One region of the Janthinobacterium sp. NKUCC06_STL genome, then DNA from elsewhere that is predicted to be linked to it. Evidence: riboswitches for the same ligand, from Rfam matches in the RefSeq annotation. Region 1 holds a riboswitch; the other holds the start of a gene.
What was found. A riboswitch is a leader RNA that binds a small molecule or an ion and turns the genes downstream of it on or off. The one in region 1 is predicted to bind thiamine pyrophosphate.

Region 1 (8,315 bases):
GGGCGTCAGGTCCGCCTTCACGCCCAGTTCGATCTGCTTCGAGCGGCTAGGCGTCAGTTCCACGTTGGCGTTTTCCGCATAGCGGTCGGCCGTGCCGCCGTGTTCCATGCCCTGCGAGTACGACGCGTAGACAGCGATATTGTCTTGCGGGTTGTACACCAGCGCCACGTTCGGCAGCAGGAAGTCGTGCCTGGCGCGGATTTCCTTGTCGGCCTTGAGCACGTACTGATAGCCATCGACATCGATGTGGCGCACGCCGCCATGCAGCTTCCAGTTCGGTGCCAGGCTGACGATGTCCTGCACGAAGACGGATTTTTCCTTGTCGTTGCGCACCAGGCGCACGGGACCCGTGACGCCGTCGGATGGGGCGACGATGACGGGGCGGTAGATATTGCTGATGCCCACTTCGTCATACACATACTTGCCGGCCCGGTCCTTGCGGTTGAAATACGACACGCCCGCCGTGACTTCATGGCGCAAGCTGCCCGTGGCAAACTTGCCCTGGATCATGGCTTGCGCGCTCAGCGGCTTTTTCGTTTCGCCCAGGCTGCGGAAGTCCCACACGGAGAAATCGCCATTGCTGCAGAACACAGGCATCCAGCCTTCCGGACTGCATCCATACGGGTAGGCCGTGTAGTCGTCGCGCTTGAACGTGTGCTGGTTGGCGGACAGGGTGGCGTGCCAGTCCTCATTGAAGGCGTACTGGAAGCGCAGGCCCAGGTTGCTGGTGACGGTTTCCACCGGGTGCGTCCACGGTTGCTTGTTGAGCATGGCGTCGGCGCTGACGTTGGCCGGCAGGCTGCCATTGCTCAGCAGCTGGAAGCCGGGCGCCGTCACTTGCGCCTTGTCCTGGTAGTCGGCATCGAGCTGCAGCAGCGCTTGCGGGGAAATCTGCCAGTCGAAGGCGCCGGAAATGAATTTGCGGTTGCCGTCCGCGCCCTTGATGTAGGAGCGCAGGCGCTCGGCCGCCACGTTGACCCGGTAGCCGAAGCGCGTGTCTTCCAGGCGGCCGCCCAGGTCGACGGCGCCGTACAGGGTGCCCCGCTCGCGCGTTTCCACCGTGACGGTGCGCAATGGCGCGGCGGTCGGGCGCTTGACGATGAAATCGATCACGCCGCCCGGCGCTGCCACGCCCGCCTGCAAGCCGGCCAGGCCTTTCAGTACTTCGATGCGTTCCTTGTTTTCCAGCGGAATTTGCGTGTCGCCGGGGATCGCCACGCCATCCTTGCGGTAGCTGGAGTTCGTATCGAGCTTGAAGCCCCGGATGGTGAACTGTTCCGCGTAGCCGACGGCGTTGTACGATTCATTGATGCTGGCGTCGAGCTTGACGGCGTCGCTGAGGTTGCGGATCTGCAGATCCTGTATTTCCTTCTGCCCGATGACGGTGACGGACGCCGGCGTCTGCAGCAGCGGCGCGTCGGAAAAACCGCCCACGGAGGCGCGTCTGGCGGCCGGCGCCTTGCTGGCCGTGACGACGACTTCGGCCATGCTTTGCGCCTGCGGGTCGACGGCTTCGGCGGTGTCATTCGCGGCCAGGGCGGGTGCGGCAAACGCGTGCAGGATCGCCAGGGTCAAAACAGAAACGGATAAATTCGGTGTGGACATAGATTGCTCGTGGTTCAAGCCGACTCGGTAAAGAGCACGGCAGGCTGCTTGTTCGGCTGGCGCCAACGCAGGAGCTATCAAAGGAGGGAGGTACTTTGCGCTTTCCTTCGCTGGCATTATCCAGATCAGGTACGAAGGGTATCTCTCACCCGGATGACTGCTCCAGGACCCCTAGCGAAACGACAGCTTAGCATGAACCACGGCCAGCTGTCCCACCCGGCTGACCGTTTTACAACAGTGTGGCTGGAATCTATAAACTCAGTTCCAGCACCTTGCGGCTGACGGCGGGGGTGATTTCACGCTGCTCGCCCAGCGCCGTCATGCCGTGCGCTTCCAGGGCGGAGACGACGGCATCCACGCTGGCGTGGTTCAGGCCATAGTCGGCCAGGCGCGTTTTGACGCCCATGTGGCGGAAGAAGAATTCCGTGCGCGCGATGGCGGCCTCGATGCGGCCATCCTCGTCGCCGCCGTCGAGTCCCCACACGCGGGCCGCGTACTGCAGCAGCTTGGCGCGCTTGGCCTGCTTGCGCACGCGCAGCATGCTGGGCAGGATGATGGCCAGGGTCTGCGCATGGTCAAGCTCGTACAAGGCCGTCAATTCGTGGCCGATGGCATGCGTAGACCAGTCCTGCGGCACGCCCACGCCGATCAGGCCGTTCAAGGCCAGGGTGGCGCTCCACATCACGTTGGCGCGCACGTCGTAGTCGTCCGGGTGCGACAGGGCTTTCGGGCCTTCCTCGATCAGGGTCAGCAAAATGCCTTCGGCGAAGCGGTCCTGCACGGATGCGTTCACAGGGTAAGTCAGGTATTGCTCCATGACGTGCGCGAACGCATCGACGACGCCATTGCCCACCTGGCGCAGCGGCAAGGTGAACGTTTTCGACGGGTCCAGCACGGAGAATTTCGGATATACCTTGCGGCTCATGAACGAGCGCTTTTCCTGCGTCGCCTTGCGCGTGATCACGGCCGAACCATTCATTTCGGACCCCGTGGCCGGCAACGTCAAGACGGTGCCGAAGGGCAGGGCGGCCTCGACGATCTTGCCGCCCTTGGCCAGGATGTCCCACGCCTCACCCTCATGCAGGGCGGCCGCGGCGATGAATTTGGTGCCATCGACCACGGAGCCGCCGCCGACGGCCAGCAGGAAATCGATGCGCTCGCTTTTTACCATGGCCACGGCCTGCATCAGGGTTTCATAGCTGGGATTGGGTTCGATGCCGGCAAATTCCAGCACCGTATGGCCGGCCAGCGCCGCCTTGACTTCATCATAGACGCCGTTCTGCCTGATGCTGCCACCGCCATACGTCATGAGCACTCTGGCCTGCGGCGGGATCAGCGCCGTGATGGCGGCGATCTGGCCCTGGCCGAAAAGGATTTGCGTCGGATTGTAAAAGTCGAAATTGAACATGGGGCTCCTGCCGCTGGGGTTTAGGCTGTTGCTGAGCCATGATTATGGCCGAACGGGTGGAAACGTGTCGTGGACGCTTGAGCTTTTCGTCCGCGCGGTGGAGAATGCAGCCGATGTCACCACTACGCGAAAAGGAATGCGCATGACCAACGTCCCACTGGAAGAATCCGGCTTGCCGGCCACCGCGCTCGACATGCACCGCGCCATCGGCGCCACCATCGCCGCGCTGCAGGCGCTGGACCTGAACAGCCAGCGCTTCGAGGCGTGCACGGACCCGGAACTGCGCCGCGTGCTGGCGCATGCGGGCGACACCAGCCGCAAGGAAGCGGCCATGCTGCTCGAATGGATGCGCCGCCGCGACGCGCGCCTGGACACGGCCATGAAGGAAGCGCTGTTCAAGGCGGGGCCAATTGTTGCCCAGTATCACTATGATGAGAAAATATTGTAACTATTGGTTTGTTGTCGTGGCGTACCATGCGCCACTTTCGCCTTGCTTCGCGTAGACTGTGCCCCGAACACGATTTTGGGGGAGTTTGCAGAAATGAAATCATTACCATACCGAGAAGGCAGCTGGTTTGCCGTGCCCCTGCCGGGCGGCGGTTATGCCGTCGGCGTGGTGGCGCGCAGGGCGCCTGCCGGGCGCATCATGCTGGCGTATATGTTCGGGCCGAAGCGCGACAGCTTGCCCACGCTGGACGAGCTGGAAGGCTTGCGGCCGGAACAGGCCGTGCGCCGCCTGCGCACGGGCGACATGGCCCTGCTCAACGAGCGCTGGCCCCTGCTGGGCGACAGCCCGCGCTGGAACCGTGACGACTGGCCCATGCCGGCCTTTATCCGCCGCAATGAATCCCTGCAGCGCGCCTGGCGCGCCAGTTATGCGGACGCCGACCCTGCCAAGCTGAATCGCGAGGAGTCGATTCCCTTCGACACGCCGGGCATGGAAAGCGATTCCCTGTACGGCTACGGGGCGACGGAATTGCTGATGAACAAATTGCTGGTGCAGGAGCAGGCGTCGGTTTAATCACCCGGGGTCAGGCCCGACGGGACTGACCCCGGCGTGTTAGCTTACGCCGCTGGCAAACTGATCTGAAACGCCAGGCCGCCGCCTTCGCGGTTGCGCACTTGTAAATCGGCGCCATGGCGCAGCAGCACGCGGTCGACGATGGCCAGGCCCAGGCCGGCGCCATTCGCCTGTCCACGCGCCGTGTCGAGGCGGGTGAACGGCTTCATCAACTGCTCGATCTTTTCTGTCGGCACGCCCGTGCCGTGGTCCTGCACTTCGATGATCACCTTTTTCGCGCCGTGGCTGGTGCGTACCTGGCAGGCGATGTCGATTTCCGTCACGTCGCTGCCGGGCGTTTTGCCATAGCGGCGCGCATTCTCGATCAGGTTGTTCAATACGCGGCGCAGGTCGGTGGGGTTGCCCATCGCATGCGCGCCGTCGGCGATGCTGGCGTTGATCTTCACGTCCGGCAGGCGCATCGCTTCGCGCGTCATGTCGCTGAGCAAACCACTGAGGTCGACATCCGTAAAGCTCGACGCTTCCGTCGGCTTGGCATAGTCGAGGAACTGGCCGATGATGGCGTCCATCTGCCCGATATCGGACTGGATGCCTTCGCGGGCCTCGTCCGACAAATTCGCCATTTCCACTTCCAGCTGCATGCGCGCCAGCGGCGTGCGCAAATCGTGCGAAATGCCGGCCAGAATCACGGCGCGGTCCGATTCCACCTGTTTTAAATCATCGACCATCTGGTTGAAGCTGCGGTTCGCCTCGATGATTTCGATCGGGCCTTTTTCCGGCAGCGGCGCTGGCTGCTTGCCCTTGGCGATGTCGCGCGCGGCCGCCGTCAGGCGCGACAGCGGCAGATTGATCAGGCTGGAAATGATGGCCGCGCCCAGCAGGGACAGCAGCGACACCAGGCTGGCCCAGCCCAGCCACTGGAAGCCCGTCAGGCCGCGCAGGCGCTCGCGGTCCAGCATCAGCCAGTACTCGTCGTCGTCGATCTTGAAGCTGACCCAGAAGCCGGCCACGCCGTTGACGCGCGCGGAAAAGCGCGTGTCCTTGCCCAGCTTGGCCTTCACCTGCGCCTCGATCTCGGGCATCAGGTAATTGTCGGGCGGCGGCTCGATGCGGTCGTCCTCTTCCAGCGAGAAGATGCGGATGCCTTCATTGCTGACGAGGTCGAACAGCAGCTCGCGGCGCAGCTCGGGCGCCGAGTGCGTCAATGCCGCATGCGTGATGGTGACGACGGAAATGATCTGGGCGGAAATCTGCTGCGCCTGCGGCTCGCGCTGGATGACGGAAATCATGCCGATCCAGGTGATCATGCTGACGGTGGTCAAAGTACCCAGCAGCAAAAAGGTGCGCCAGAACAGGCCGCTTTTCAGCCGCGCCAGGCTGATATCGGGAACAAGCTTCATCATGCCTCGCCTGCGATCAGCGCGGCTGTCCGTCCGGGATGAAAACGTAGCCGAGGCCCCACACGGTCTGGATGAACAGCGGACTCGACGGGTCGGGTTCGATCAGTTTGCGCAGGCGCGAGATTTGCACATCCAGGCTGCGGTCGAACACTTCGTATTCGCGGCCGCGCGCCAGTTCCATCAATTTTTCGCGCGACAGCGGCTGGCGCGCATGGCGGGCAAACACTTTCAGCACAGAAAACTCGCCCGTGGTCAGCGGCACCGTTTCGCCATTCTTTTTCAGGGTACGCGTGCCCAGGTCCAGCACGAAGTCGCCGAACTCGAAGGTTTGCGGCGTTTCCGACGGCGCGCCGGGGATTTCATCGGGACCCTTGCGGCGCAGCACGGCGCCGATGCGGGCCACCAGCTCGCGCGGATTGAACGGTTTCGGCAGGTAATCGTCGGCACCCATTTCCAGGCCCACGATGCGGTCCACGTCCTCGCCCTTTGCCGTCAGCATGATGATCGGCGTCTGGTCGCCCGCGCCGCGCAGGCGGCGGCAGATCGACAGGCCGTCTTCGCCCGGCAGCATCAGGTCGAGCACCAGCAGGTCGTAGCGTTCGCGCAGCCACAGCTTGTTCATGGCCGTCGCGCTCTCTGCCGTGAAGACATTGAAGCCCTGTTCGGTCAGGTAGCGGCGCAGCAGGTCGCGCAGGCGCACATCGTCATCGACCACCATGATTTTTGCCTGGTGGCCGTGAATCGATTGCGTTGTTGTGTTGCTGCCGGAAGTGGAGGTTGTGGTCATTTAGGGTGTCGTGTTATCTTATATTAGTTGCTATAGTAACGCCTCGCGCGGCGTCGGCAAGGGGCTGTGGCGACCCATTACAAAGTGTTACAAACTTTACCCAATTACTCTTACTGCACCGTGTAAAGCATCATACACTGGGGCCACAGTGGAAATCAGCTTTAGTTTATACGGCATCGCGGAAGAGGAACTCAATGAATATCTTTACTAAAAAAATTCACGCCGCTCCCAGCGCAGCTATCGCCGCACGCACGACTGTGCTGTCCGCATTTGCCATTTGTTCCGTGTTTGCCGTCAGCCTGGCATCGGCGCAAAACCAGCCGCCACCACGCCGTGACGACCAGCAGCAAATGCAGGCCCAGCGGTATGAGCAGGTACAGCGCAGCAACAGCAATGATACGCGACTGCGCGAACAGCGTGACGCACGCAGTTTCGACACGCGCGCCGAAGAGCAGCGCCGCGCCAACGAAGGCGCCGACGCTTCGCGCCGCACGGGCCGCATGACGCCCGACGAGCGCCGCGACCTGCGCCGCCAGATCAACGAAGTGGGCCAGGACATTTACTCGAATCCGCCGCGCCGCTAGGCATCCATCCCCCTCCGACAGGGCCATCTCGCAAGAGGTGGCCCTGTTTGCATTTGGCCGCCAACATTGTTGCTCAGTCAGGCACACGGCCACGCCCCGTGATATTGTTCTAACGCAATGAGGCAATTCTCTGACATTGTTGCTGGGGGAGGCAAGTGGTGAGCGACGACGACACACGCGTTCCGGATGCGGCCCCCGCAGGCGGCCTGCCGCACGGCCTGCTCCAGCGCGACGAGGGCGTGTTCCTGGATCTGTCGCTGGCGCCGGCGCAGTTGCGCGCCGCCGTCGACCAGCTGTTCCAGTCGGGCCAGCTGCTGGCCGGCCTCGATTACGGCTTGTTCCTGCTGACCCTGTTCCATGCCCCCGCTCCCCGCGCCGCGCCCAAGGGCGACGCCTTGCTGCGCATCGCCGTGCGCGTGTCGCCATTCCCGCCCCCGCGCCGCGCGCTGTATCAGCAAATCAAGATCCGTGGCGACAGCGCCGAGTTTTACTTTGAAGCGTTGCCTGCGGACGCGGATGGGCAAGTGCCGGCGCGCCGCGAGTTTGACGAGCTGGTGGCCGACCTGTGGTGCAAGGGCGTGCACTACGGCATCGATAGCGTGGCCGTGCGCGCCATGCTCGCCAGCGGCAAGGCCGAGCGCATCACGGTGGCACGGGTGCTGCCGCCGCAGCCTGGGCGCGACGCCCAGCTGGTCGAAGTGTCGCAAGGCATCCACCGCGACGATGCGCCGCGCGAACGCTCCGATGGTCGCCTCGATTTGCTCAGCTTCAAGAACCGCTTTCCCCAAGTCAAAAAACACGCGCGCCTGCTGCGTCTGCTGCCTGGTACGCCCGGCTTGCCCGGCTACGACCTGGCCGGCAAGGCGCTGCCGCCGCCCGCGCCGCTGGAACTGGACCTGGCCACGGTGGCGGGGCCAGGCACGGCGGTCGAGCATTTCAGCGATGGCGCTTTCCTCGTCGCCACCCAGGATGGCTATGTGAATGTCGATGAGCACGGCAAGATGTCGATCGAAAACAAGATCGTCAGCCGCGAAGGCGTCAGCAGCCGCACCACGGGCAATCTGAAGCTGCGCGCCGCCTACGAGGAATATGGCGAAGTGCAGGAGCAGCGCCAGCTCGACGGCAGCGATATCACCATCCATGGCGATGTGTATGGCCATCTGCACTCGCATGGCGGATTAATATGGCTACGACGCAATCTGGTGGGCGGCACGGCCTTCAATGAACACGGCGACGTGCGGGTCGAGGGCGTCGCGTCCGGTTCCGTGCTGCAGGCGCTGAGCGGCGAAGTGCACGTAAAACGCGCGGAAAGCTGCGTCATTGCCGGCACGCGCGTGGTGGTCGACAGCGCCAGCAATTGCGAGATCATTGCCGACGAGGTCGTCATCGAACTGGCCGAAGGCTGCGCCGTGGCGGCGCGCACCATCCGCATCGGCAGCGCCGGCCCCCGCAGGCAGGTGGAAATGCTGCTGTTTCCCCTCGTGCCCGACCTGAGCGCCCTCGATCAAAA
Region 2 (8,315 bases), on a different contig from region 1:
ACAGCAATCCACCCAGCAGTACATACAGCGAGCCGCGATGGTTGGCGTCCAGGCCCATGCCTTTGGCCGGCAGCAGGGCGGCGCCCAAGGTGTGTCCGCTGGCATGGTACTGCAGCAGCAGCCGGGTGCTTTCCGACTCGATCTGGCGCGCCGAGGCATAGCACAGGCCCGTCAGGCAAAGGCCGACCGCCAGGGTGATCAGGGCCGAGGTGGAAACGGAAATGGAGATACGTTTGAAAAATGATTGCATGATGGCGTCCGGTAAGCAGCGCCGGCGCCGATCCGTGATCCGGCAGCCCTGGCAGTGACTGACTGTAGGGCGCGGGGTACCTGACCGTCCGTTCGCTGCCGAACAGACCGCCATACCAGCAAGAAATATAGTGGTGGTACTGTGCAGGCGCTGTGTTACGCTCCGGCATATGGCGCCCCTCGTTCGGACGTTTTTTATCTATCCCCTAGCTGACGACTGGAAACCAGGAAAACTGCCCATGTCGAGTCCGCATGCCCAGCTGCACAACCCGAATCAAAACCATTTGCTCGCCGCCATGCTCGACGCCGATTTCGCGCGCCTGGCCCCCCACCTGGAGCAAGTCTCCATGCTGCTCGGTGACGTGATCTACGATTCGGGTGACAAGCTGCAGCATGTGTATTTCCCCACCACGGCCATCGTTTCCATTCACTATCTGCTGGAAAACGGCGGCTCGTCGGAAATTGCCGGCGTCGGCAATGAAGGCGTCGTGGGCGTGTCGCTGTTCATGGGCGGCAACTCGACGCCGAGCCGCGCCGTCGTGCAGACGGGCGGCGTCGGCTACCGGCTGAAGGCGCATTTGCTGATGGAAGAATTCGACCGCGCCGGTCCCGTCATGCGCTTGCTGCTGCGTTATACGCAAGCGCTGATCACGCAAATGTCGCAGACGGCCGTGTGCAACCGCCACCATACGGTGGAGCAACAATTGTGCCGCTGGCTGCTGCTGACCATGGACCGCCTGCCGAACCGCGAGCTGACCATGACGCAGGAACTCATCGCCAACATGCTGGGTGTGCGCCGTGAAGGCGTGACGGAAGCGGCCGGGCGTTTGCAGACGCGCGGCTTCATCAGCTACCGTCGCGGCCATATCTCCGTGCTGGACCGCGCCGGCCTCGAAGGCCATGTGTGCGAATGCTATGGCGTGGTCAAAAAGGAATTCACGCGCCTGCTGTCGGACGTGCGCCAGCGCCAGGCGCTTTGAACACCGCATCCTTTCTCTTATCGTTGTCACAGCCCAGGCTACCCCATGCAATCTGTTGAAAACACTCCCCCGCGCGCATCGTCGCGCTGGCCCATGGCGCTGGCGTTTTCGTTCAGCGCCATCGTGCTGCTGGCCATCGGCCTGCTGGCCTGGCGCGCGCCGTTCGAAACGGCCTGCGTCATCGATGCGCTGGTCTTTTTGCTGCTGATGCTGCTCGTGGCGCTGTACCGGCGCACCCTGGCGGCCAGCCTGCCGCGCCAGCTGCTCAAGGCGGGCGCCTTGCAGGATGCGATTTTCAATAGCGCCAATTTCTCGTGCATCGCCACCGATGCGCAGGGCGTGATCCAGATTTTCAACGTGGGCGCCGAACGCATGCTCGGCTATGAAGCGAGCGACGTGGTCGACAAGCTGACGCCGGCTGGCATTTCCGACGCGCAAGAAATTGTCGCGCGCGCGGCCGCCCTCAGTGCCGAACTCGACAGGGTCATCACGCCCGGCGTGGAAGCGCTCGTGTTCAAGGCCACGCGTGGCATCGAAGACATCTACGAATTGACGTATATCCGCAAGGATGGCAGCCGTTTCCCCGCCATCGTCTCCGTGACGGCCTTGCGCGACGTGCAGAACAAGGTCATCGGTTATCTGCTGATCGGCACGGACAATACGGCACGCAAGCAGGTCGAGGCGGAGCAAGCCTTGCTGGACCAGCGTCTGCGCGAACAGCAGGCGTACACGCGCTCGCTGGTCGAGACCAACAATGCGGAGCTGAAGAAGGCGCGCCTGGTGGCGGAAAAGGCCAACCGTGCCAAGTCCGAATTCTTGTCGAGCATGAGCCACGAATTGCGCACGCCGCTCAATGCCGTGCTGGGCTTTGCGCAGCTGATGGCGTCCGATGTGCCGCCACCCACCGTGCCGCAGCAGCGCTCGATCGAACAGATCCTCAAGGGCGGCTGGTATCTCTTGCGTTTGATCAATGAAATTCTCGACCTGGCCATGATCGAATCGGGCAAGGTCACCTTGTCGCAGGAAGCGATGTCCTTGCTTGACGTGTTGCAGGATTGCCAGGCGATGATCGCGCCGCAGGCGGAAAAGCGCGGCATCCGCATGCAATTCCCCCGCTGCGGCCAGGCCTTTTATGTGCATGCGGACCGCACGCGCGTGAAACAGGTGATGGTCAACCTGTTGTCGAACGCCATCAAGTACAACCAGAGCGGCGGCGCCGTCACCGTCGACTGCAGCCAGCGTGCTGGCAAGGTGCGCGTCAGCGTGCGCGACAGTGGCGCCGGCCTCGATGCGGGCCAGGTGGCCCAGCTGTTCCAGCCCTTCAATCGCCTGGGACAGGAAAACAGCACGGAAGAGGGCACGGGCATCGGCCTCGTCGTCACCAAGCAGTTGGTCGAATTGATGGGCGGCACCATCGGCGTCGACAGCACGGTCGGCGTGGGCACCACGTTCTGGTTCGAGCTGGCCGCCAGCAGCGCGCCGGCCCTGGTGCTGGGCGACGGCGATGCGCTGCCGCAGGTGCAGGAGCCGCAGGAAAGCCAGCGTACCTTGCTGTACGTGGAAGACAATCCCGCCAATCTGGCGCTGGTGGAGCAATTGATCGCCCGCCGCAGCGATTTGAAATTGCTCACGGCCATCGATGCGCACCTGGGCATCGACCTGGCGCGCACGTATCAGCCGGACGTGATCCTGATGGACATCAACCTGCCCGGCATCAGCGGCTTTGGCGCCCTGCACATCCTGCACGACGACCCGCTCACGAGCCATATTCCCGTGATGGCCCTGTCGGCCAACGCCGTGCCGCGCGACATCGAGAAGGGCCTGGAAGCGGGCTTCTTCCGCTACCTGACCAAGCCGATCAAGGTCGTCGAATTCATGGATGCGCTCGACGTGGCCCTGCACCATGCGGCCGCGCATGGCCTGGCCGACGACATTCACGCAGTACGCTAATTCAGCATTTATTTTTAGGAATACCGCCATGCTTCAAGCCACCGAGATTCTGAACGCCAGCATTCTCATCGTCGATGACCAGGAGGCGAACGTCATGCTGCTGGAACAGGTGCTGCGCAATGCCGGTTATACGCGCATCACCTCCACCATGGACCCGCAAGCCGTGCACGCGCTGCACCAGCAGCACCGCTACGACCTGATCCTGCTCGACTTGCAAATGCCGGAAATGGATGGTTTTGAAGTCATGGAAGGCTTGCGCGACATCGAGGCGGGCAGCTATCTGCCCGTGCTGGTGATCACGGCCCAGCCGGGCCACAAGTTGCGCGCGCTGCAAGCGGGCGCCAAGGATTTCGTCAGCAAACCGTTCGACCTGGTGGAAGTCAAAACGCGCATCCACAACATGCTGGAAGTGCGCCTGCTGTACCAGAAGCTGGCCGAATACAACAAGTCGCTGGAACAGATGGTGGAAGAGCGCACGGCGGAGCTGCGCGAAAGCGAAGCGCGCTTCCAGCGCTTCACGGAGCTGTCGTCCGACTGGTACTGGGAACAGGATGCGCAGGGCAACCTGACGCGTTTTTCCGGCCCCGTGGCTGAAATGCTGGGCATTGGCAGCGAAGAAGAGCCGCAGCGCTGGAACGCGGCCGAGCGGGCCTTGCTCGATGCAAAAATCGCCGCACGCGAACCGTTTCTCGATTTCATTTACAGCCGCGCCAACCTCGACGGCAGCACGCAGTATCTGCAGGTCAGCGGCGAACCGATGTTCGACACGGGTAGCCGCTTCATTGGCTACCGCGGCATCGGCCTCGATGTCACGGAGCGCCATCGCATTGCCTGATTTATACTGGGTGCTATCGATACTGACCAGGAAAAATCATGACTGACAAATCTTCCTCCTACTGGTTCCCCGCCAAGACCTATGGCTGGGGCTGGGGATTGCCCATCACGTGGCAGGGCTGGCTGGTCTTTTTGAGCGCGCTGGCGCTGTTCGCCTGCGGCGCCTTCCTGTTCCCGCCGCAAACCATGCTGGTGGGCTATATCGTCTATGAAGTGGCCATCGTTGCCGCGCTCATTTTCATCTGCCAGCTGAAGGGTGAACCGACCAGCTGGCGCTGGGGCAAGAAGAAGTAGCGCGATGTACAAAGACGACACCTGCAAGAAATCATCTGGCCGCGCGGCGTGAACCGCGTATAATTGGCTCGCTGCCGCAAGGCGGCAAACGCTAGGGGTCCTGCCTTTCGCTGTGGAAACACGGTGCAAGCGCGGGTGAGAAATACCCTCCGAACCTGATCTGGATAATGCCAGCGAAGGGAAGCTTTAGGATGAACGCACCCCGCCTTTCCGCGTGCGTAATTCCGAACCTCCTTAGCTGGCTCCAGGCTTAAAAATAGTCTAGCCAAGGAGCCAAAATGAACGCCAACCCGAAATTCCTCTCCGCCACCGCCACGGTCGACGAAGCCGCCATCGCGCCGCTGCCCAATTCGCGCAAGATCTATGTTGAAGGCAGCCGTCCCGACATCCGCGTGCCCATGCGCGAGATCAGCCAGTCCGACACGGAAGCGTCGTTCGGCGGCGAAAAGAATCCGCCGATCTACGTGTATGACACGTCCGGCCCGTACACGGACCCGGACGTGCAGATCGACATCCGCTCGGGCCTCGATACGCCGCGCCTGCCGTGGATCGTCGAACGTGCCGACACGGAAGAATTGCCCGGCCCGACCTCCGACTACGGCATCGCCCGCCTGGCGGATCCGAAACTGGCCGAGCTGCGTTTTAATTTGCACCGCAAGCCGCGCCGCGCCATTGCCGGCAAGAACGTGACGCAAATGCATTACGCGAGGCGCGGCATCATCACGCCGGAAATGGAATTCGTCGCCATCCGCGAAAACATGCGCCGCCAGGAATATTTGCGCGAGCTGAAAGCTTCCGGCCCCATGGGCGAGCGCCTGGCCGACCTGATGGGCCGCCAGCATCCGGGCCAGTCGTTCGGCGCCAGCATCCCGGCGGAAATCACGCCGGAATTCGTGCGCGAGGAAATCGCCCGCGGCCGCGCCATCATCCCTGCCAACATCAATCACCCGGAAGTCGAGCCGATGATTATCGGCCGCAATTTCCTGGTGAAAATCAACGCGAATATCGGCAATTCCGCCGTCACCTCGTCGATCGGCGAGGAAGTGGAAAAGATGACCTGGGCCATCCGCTGGGGCGGCGACAACGTGATGGACCTGTCCACCGGCAAGCACATCCACGAAACGCGCGAATGGATCGTGCGCAACAGCCCCGTGCCCATCGGCACCGTGCCGATTTACCAGGCGCTGGAAAAGGTCAATGGCAAGGCCGAAGATTTAACTTGGGAAATCTTCCGCGACACCCTCATCGAGCAGGCCGAGCAGGGCGTCGACTACTTCACCATCCACGCGGGCGTGCTGCTGCGCTATGTGCCGATGACGGCCAAGCGCCTGACGGGCATCGTGTCGCGCGGCGGCTCCATCATGGCGAAATGGTGCCTGGCGCACCACCAGGAATCGTTCCTGTACACGCATTTCGAAGAGATTTGCGAAATCATGAAGGCGTATGACGTGTCGTTCTCGCTGGGCGACGGCTTGCGTCCCGGCTCCATCTATGACGCCAACGACGAGGCGCAGCTGGGCGAACTGAAAACCCTGGGTGAGCTGACGCAAGTTGCGTGGAAGCACGACGTGCAAGTGATGATCGAAGGCCCGGGCCACGTGCCGATGCAGTTGATCAAGGAAAACATGGACTTGCAGCTGGAACAGTGCGGCGAAGCACCGTTCTACACCCTGGGACCGTTGACGACCGATATCGCGCCCGGCTACGACCACATCACCTCGGGCATCGGCGCGGCCATGATCGGCTGGTACGGCACGGCCATGCTGTGCTACGTGACGCCGAAGGAACACCTGGGCCTGCCCAACAAGGCCGATGTGAAAGACGGCATCATCACCTACAAGATTGCGGCGCACGCGGCCGACCTGGCCAAGGGCCATCCGGGCGCGCAAATCCGCGACAACGCCCTGTCGAAAGCACGCTTTGAATTTCGCTGGGATGACCAGTTCAACATCGGCCTGGACCCGGACAAGGCGCGCGAATTCCACGATGAAACCCTGCCCAAGGATTCGGCCAAGGTGGCGCATTTCTGCTCCATGTGCGGCCCGCATTTCTGCTCCATGAAGATCACGCAGGAAGTGCGCGAATACGCGGCCGGCATGGGCATCGCGGAAGACAAGGCGCTCAAGCAGGGGATGGAAATCAAGGCCATCGAATTCATCAAGAACGGCGCCGAGCTGTACCGCAAGGTCTGAAGGAGAGCGTGATGCCTGCATTGATATCCATCACGCTCAACGGCGCACCGCACCAGGTGCCGCCGGGACAAACCCTCGATCAATTGATCGCCGCGCTGTCGCTGGAAAACCAGGCGCTGGCGCTGGCCGTCAACCGCAATGTCGTGCCGCGCAAGGCGTGGCCGGGGCAGGTCTTGCAAACCCAGGACCAAGTGGAAATAGTCCGCGCCATCGGCGGCGGCTGAACTAAGGAAAAAGCAATGAACAGTAATAACAACGACCTGCTGACCATCGCAGGAAAACAGTATCAATCGCGCTTGCTGGTCGGCAGCGGCAAGTACAAGGATTTGCCGCAGACGCGCGAAGCGACGGATGCGGCCGAGGCGCAGATCATCACGGTGGCGATCCGCAGGGTGAATATCGGGCAAGACCCGAACGCGCCCAGCCTGCTGGACTTCGTGCCGCCGGACCAGTACACGATTTTGCCGAACACGGCCGGCTGCTACAACGCCAAAGATGCCGTCTACACCCTGCAACTGGCGCGCGAGCTCCTGGGCGGGCGCAATCTGGTGAAGCTGGAAGTACTCGGTGATGAAAAGACGCTGTTTCCGCACATGCCGGAAACGTTGATTGCGGCCGAAGCGCTGGTCAAGGATGGCTTTGACGTGATGGTCTACTGCAGCGACGACCCCATCCAGGCGAAGATACTGGAAGACATCGGCTGCGTGGCCGTCATGCCGCTGGCCTCCCTGATCGGCTCGGGCATGGGCATCTTGAATCCGTGGAACTTGTCGCTGATCATCGACCAGGCGAAAGTGCCCGTGCTCGTCGATGCCGGCGTGGGCACGGCGTCCGATGCGGCCATTGCCATGGAACTCGGTTGCGATGGCGTGCTGATGAATACAGCCATTGCCGGCGCGCGCGACCCCGTGCGCATGGCGCGTGCGATGAAGCTGGCCGTGCGGGCAGGTCGCGAAGCATTTCTGGCGGGCCGCATGCCGCGCAAGTTTGCCGCCTCGCCATCGTCGCCGATGGCGGGCCGCCTGGCGTGATGGCGCCGATGCGTGTCACTGTGCTGGTGTTTGCCGGTGCCGACCCGTCGGGCGGCGCCGGCATCGCCGCCGATATCGTGGCCATTGCCGCGCAGGGCGCGCATGCCTTGCCCGTCATCACGGCCTTGACGGTGCAGGACAACGACAGGGTTTTTGGCGTGCAGGCGGTGGTGCCGGAGCTATTGCGCCGGCAGGCGCTGGCCCTGATCGACAAGATGGCCATTCACGCCGTGAAGATCGGCATCCCCGGCAGCGCCGCGAATGCAGCCGTCATTGCGCAGCTGATCGCGCAAATGCGGCTGGCCCGCCCAGGCTTGCCTGTCGTGCTCGACCCCGTGTTGGCCAGCGGCCATGGCGACGTGCTGAGCCGGGACGACGCCGTGCTGGCGCTGGCGCCCTTGCTGCCGGTGACGACCGTCATCGTACCGAACGGGCCGGAAGCGCTGGCCCTCGGTGGCGCAGAAAACCTGCGCACGCAAGGCTGTCGGAACGTGCTGATGACGGGCGGCCATGGCGATGGCGAGACGATCGTCAACCGCTGGGTCGATGGTGAGGGCAGGGAGCGCGAGTGGCGCTGGCCCCGTCTTCCCGGCGAATTTCACGGCAGCGGCTGCACTTTGGCGTCCGCCATCGCGGCGCGCCTGGCATTGGGCCAGGCATTGCCCGAGGCGCTCGATGGCGCGCAACGCTACTGCCATGCGGCCCTGGCTGGCGCGTATGCGATTGCGCCAGGTCAACTCATGCCGCAACGATTCATTCAATAAGGAAAACATCATGCGTGGACT

Region 2: linked by a shared signal. The riboswitch ahead of thiC (phosphomethylpyrimidine synthase ThiC) and the one ahead of KO539_RS01855 (TonB-dependent siderophore receptor) in region 1 are both predicted to bind thiamine pyrophosphate.

The regions. Positions count from the first base shown of each region.
Region 1 covers NZ_JAHKQY010000001.1:385,107-393,421, reverse strand. Annotated here, with positions in the region: gene KO539_RS01855 (TonB-dependent siderophore receptor) at 1-1,605, opposite strand, end outside; TPP riboswitch at 1,691-1,788, opposite strand; gene KO539_RS01850 (iron-containing alcohol dehydrogenase) at 1,856-3,013, opposite strand; gene KO539_RS01845 (hypothetical protein) at 3,156-3,461, shown strand; gene KO539_RS01840 (Imm26 family immunity protein) at 3,555-4,034, shown strand; gene KO539_RS01835 (sensor histidine kinase) at 4,079-5,437, opposite strand; gene ompR (two-component system response regulator OmpR) at 5,451-6,152, opposite strand; gene KO539_RS01825 (hypothetical protein) at 6,416-6,805, shown strand; gene KO539_RS01820 (flagellar assembly protein A) at 6,964-8,315, shown strand, end outside.
Region 2 covers NZ_JAHKQY010000008.1:152,517-160,831, reverse strand. Annotated here, with positions in the region: gene KO539_RS22570 (bifunctional diguanylate cyclase/phosphodiesterase) at 1-250, opposite strand, end outside; gene KO539_RS22565 (Crp/Fnr family transcriptional regulator) at 489-1,229, shown strand; gene KO539_RS22560 (ATP-binding protein) at 1,275-3,179, shown strand; gene KO539_RS22555 (response regulator) at 3,208-4,014, shown strand; gene KO539_RS22550 (hypothetical protein) at 4,053-4,307, shown strand; TPP riboswitch at 4,391-4,506, shown strand; gene thiC (phosphomethylpyrimidine synthase ThiC) at 4,586-6,499, shown strand; gene thiS (sulfur carrier protein ThiS) at 6,520-6,723, shown strand; gene KO539_RS22535 (thiazole synthase) at 6,739-7,530, shown strand; gene KO539_RS22530 (hydroxymethylpyrimidine/phosphomethylpyrimidine kinase) at 7,539-8,294, shown strand; gene thiE (thiamine phosphate synthase) at 8,305-8,315, shown strand, end outside.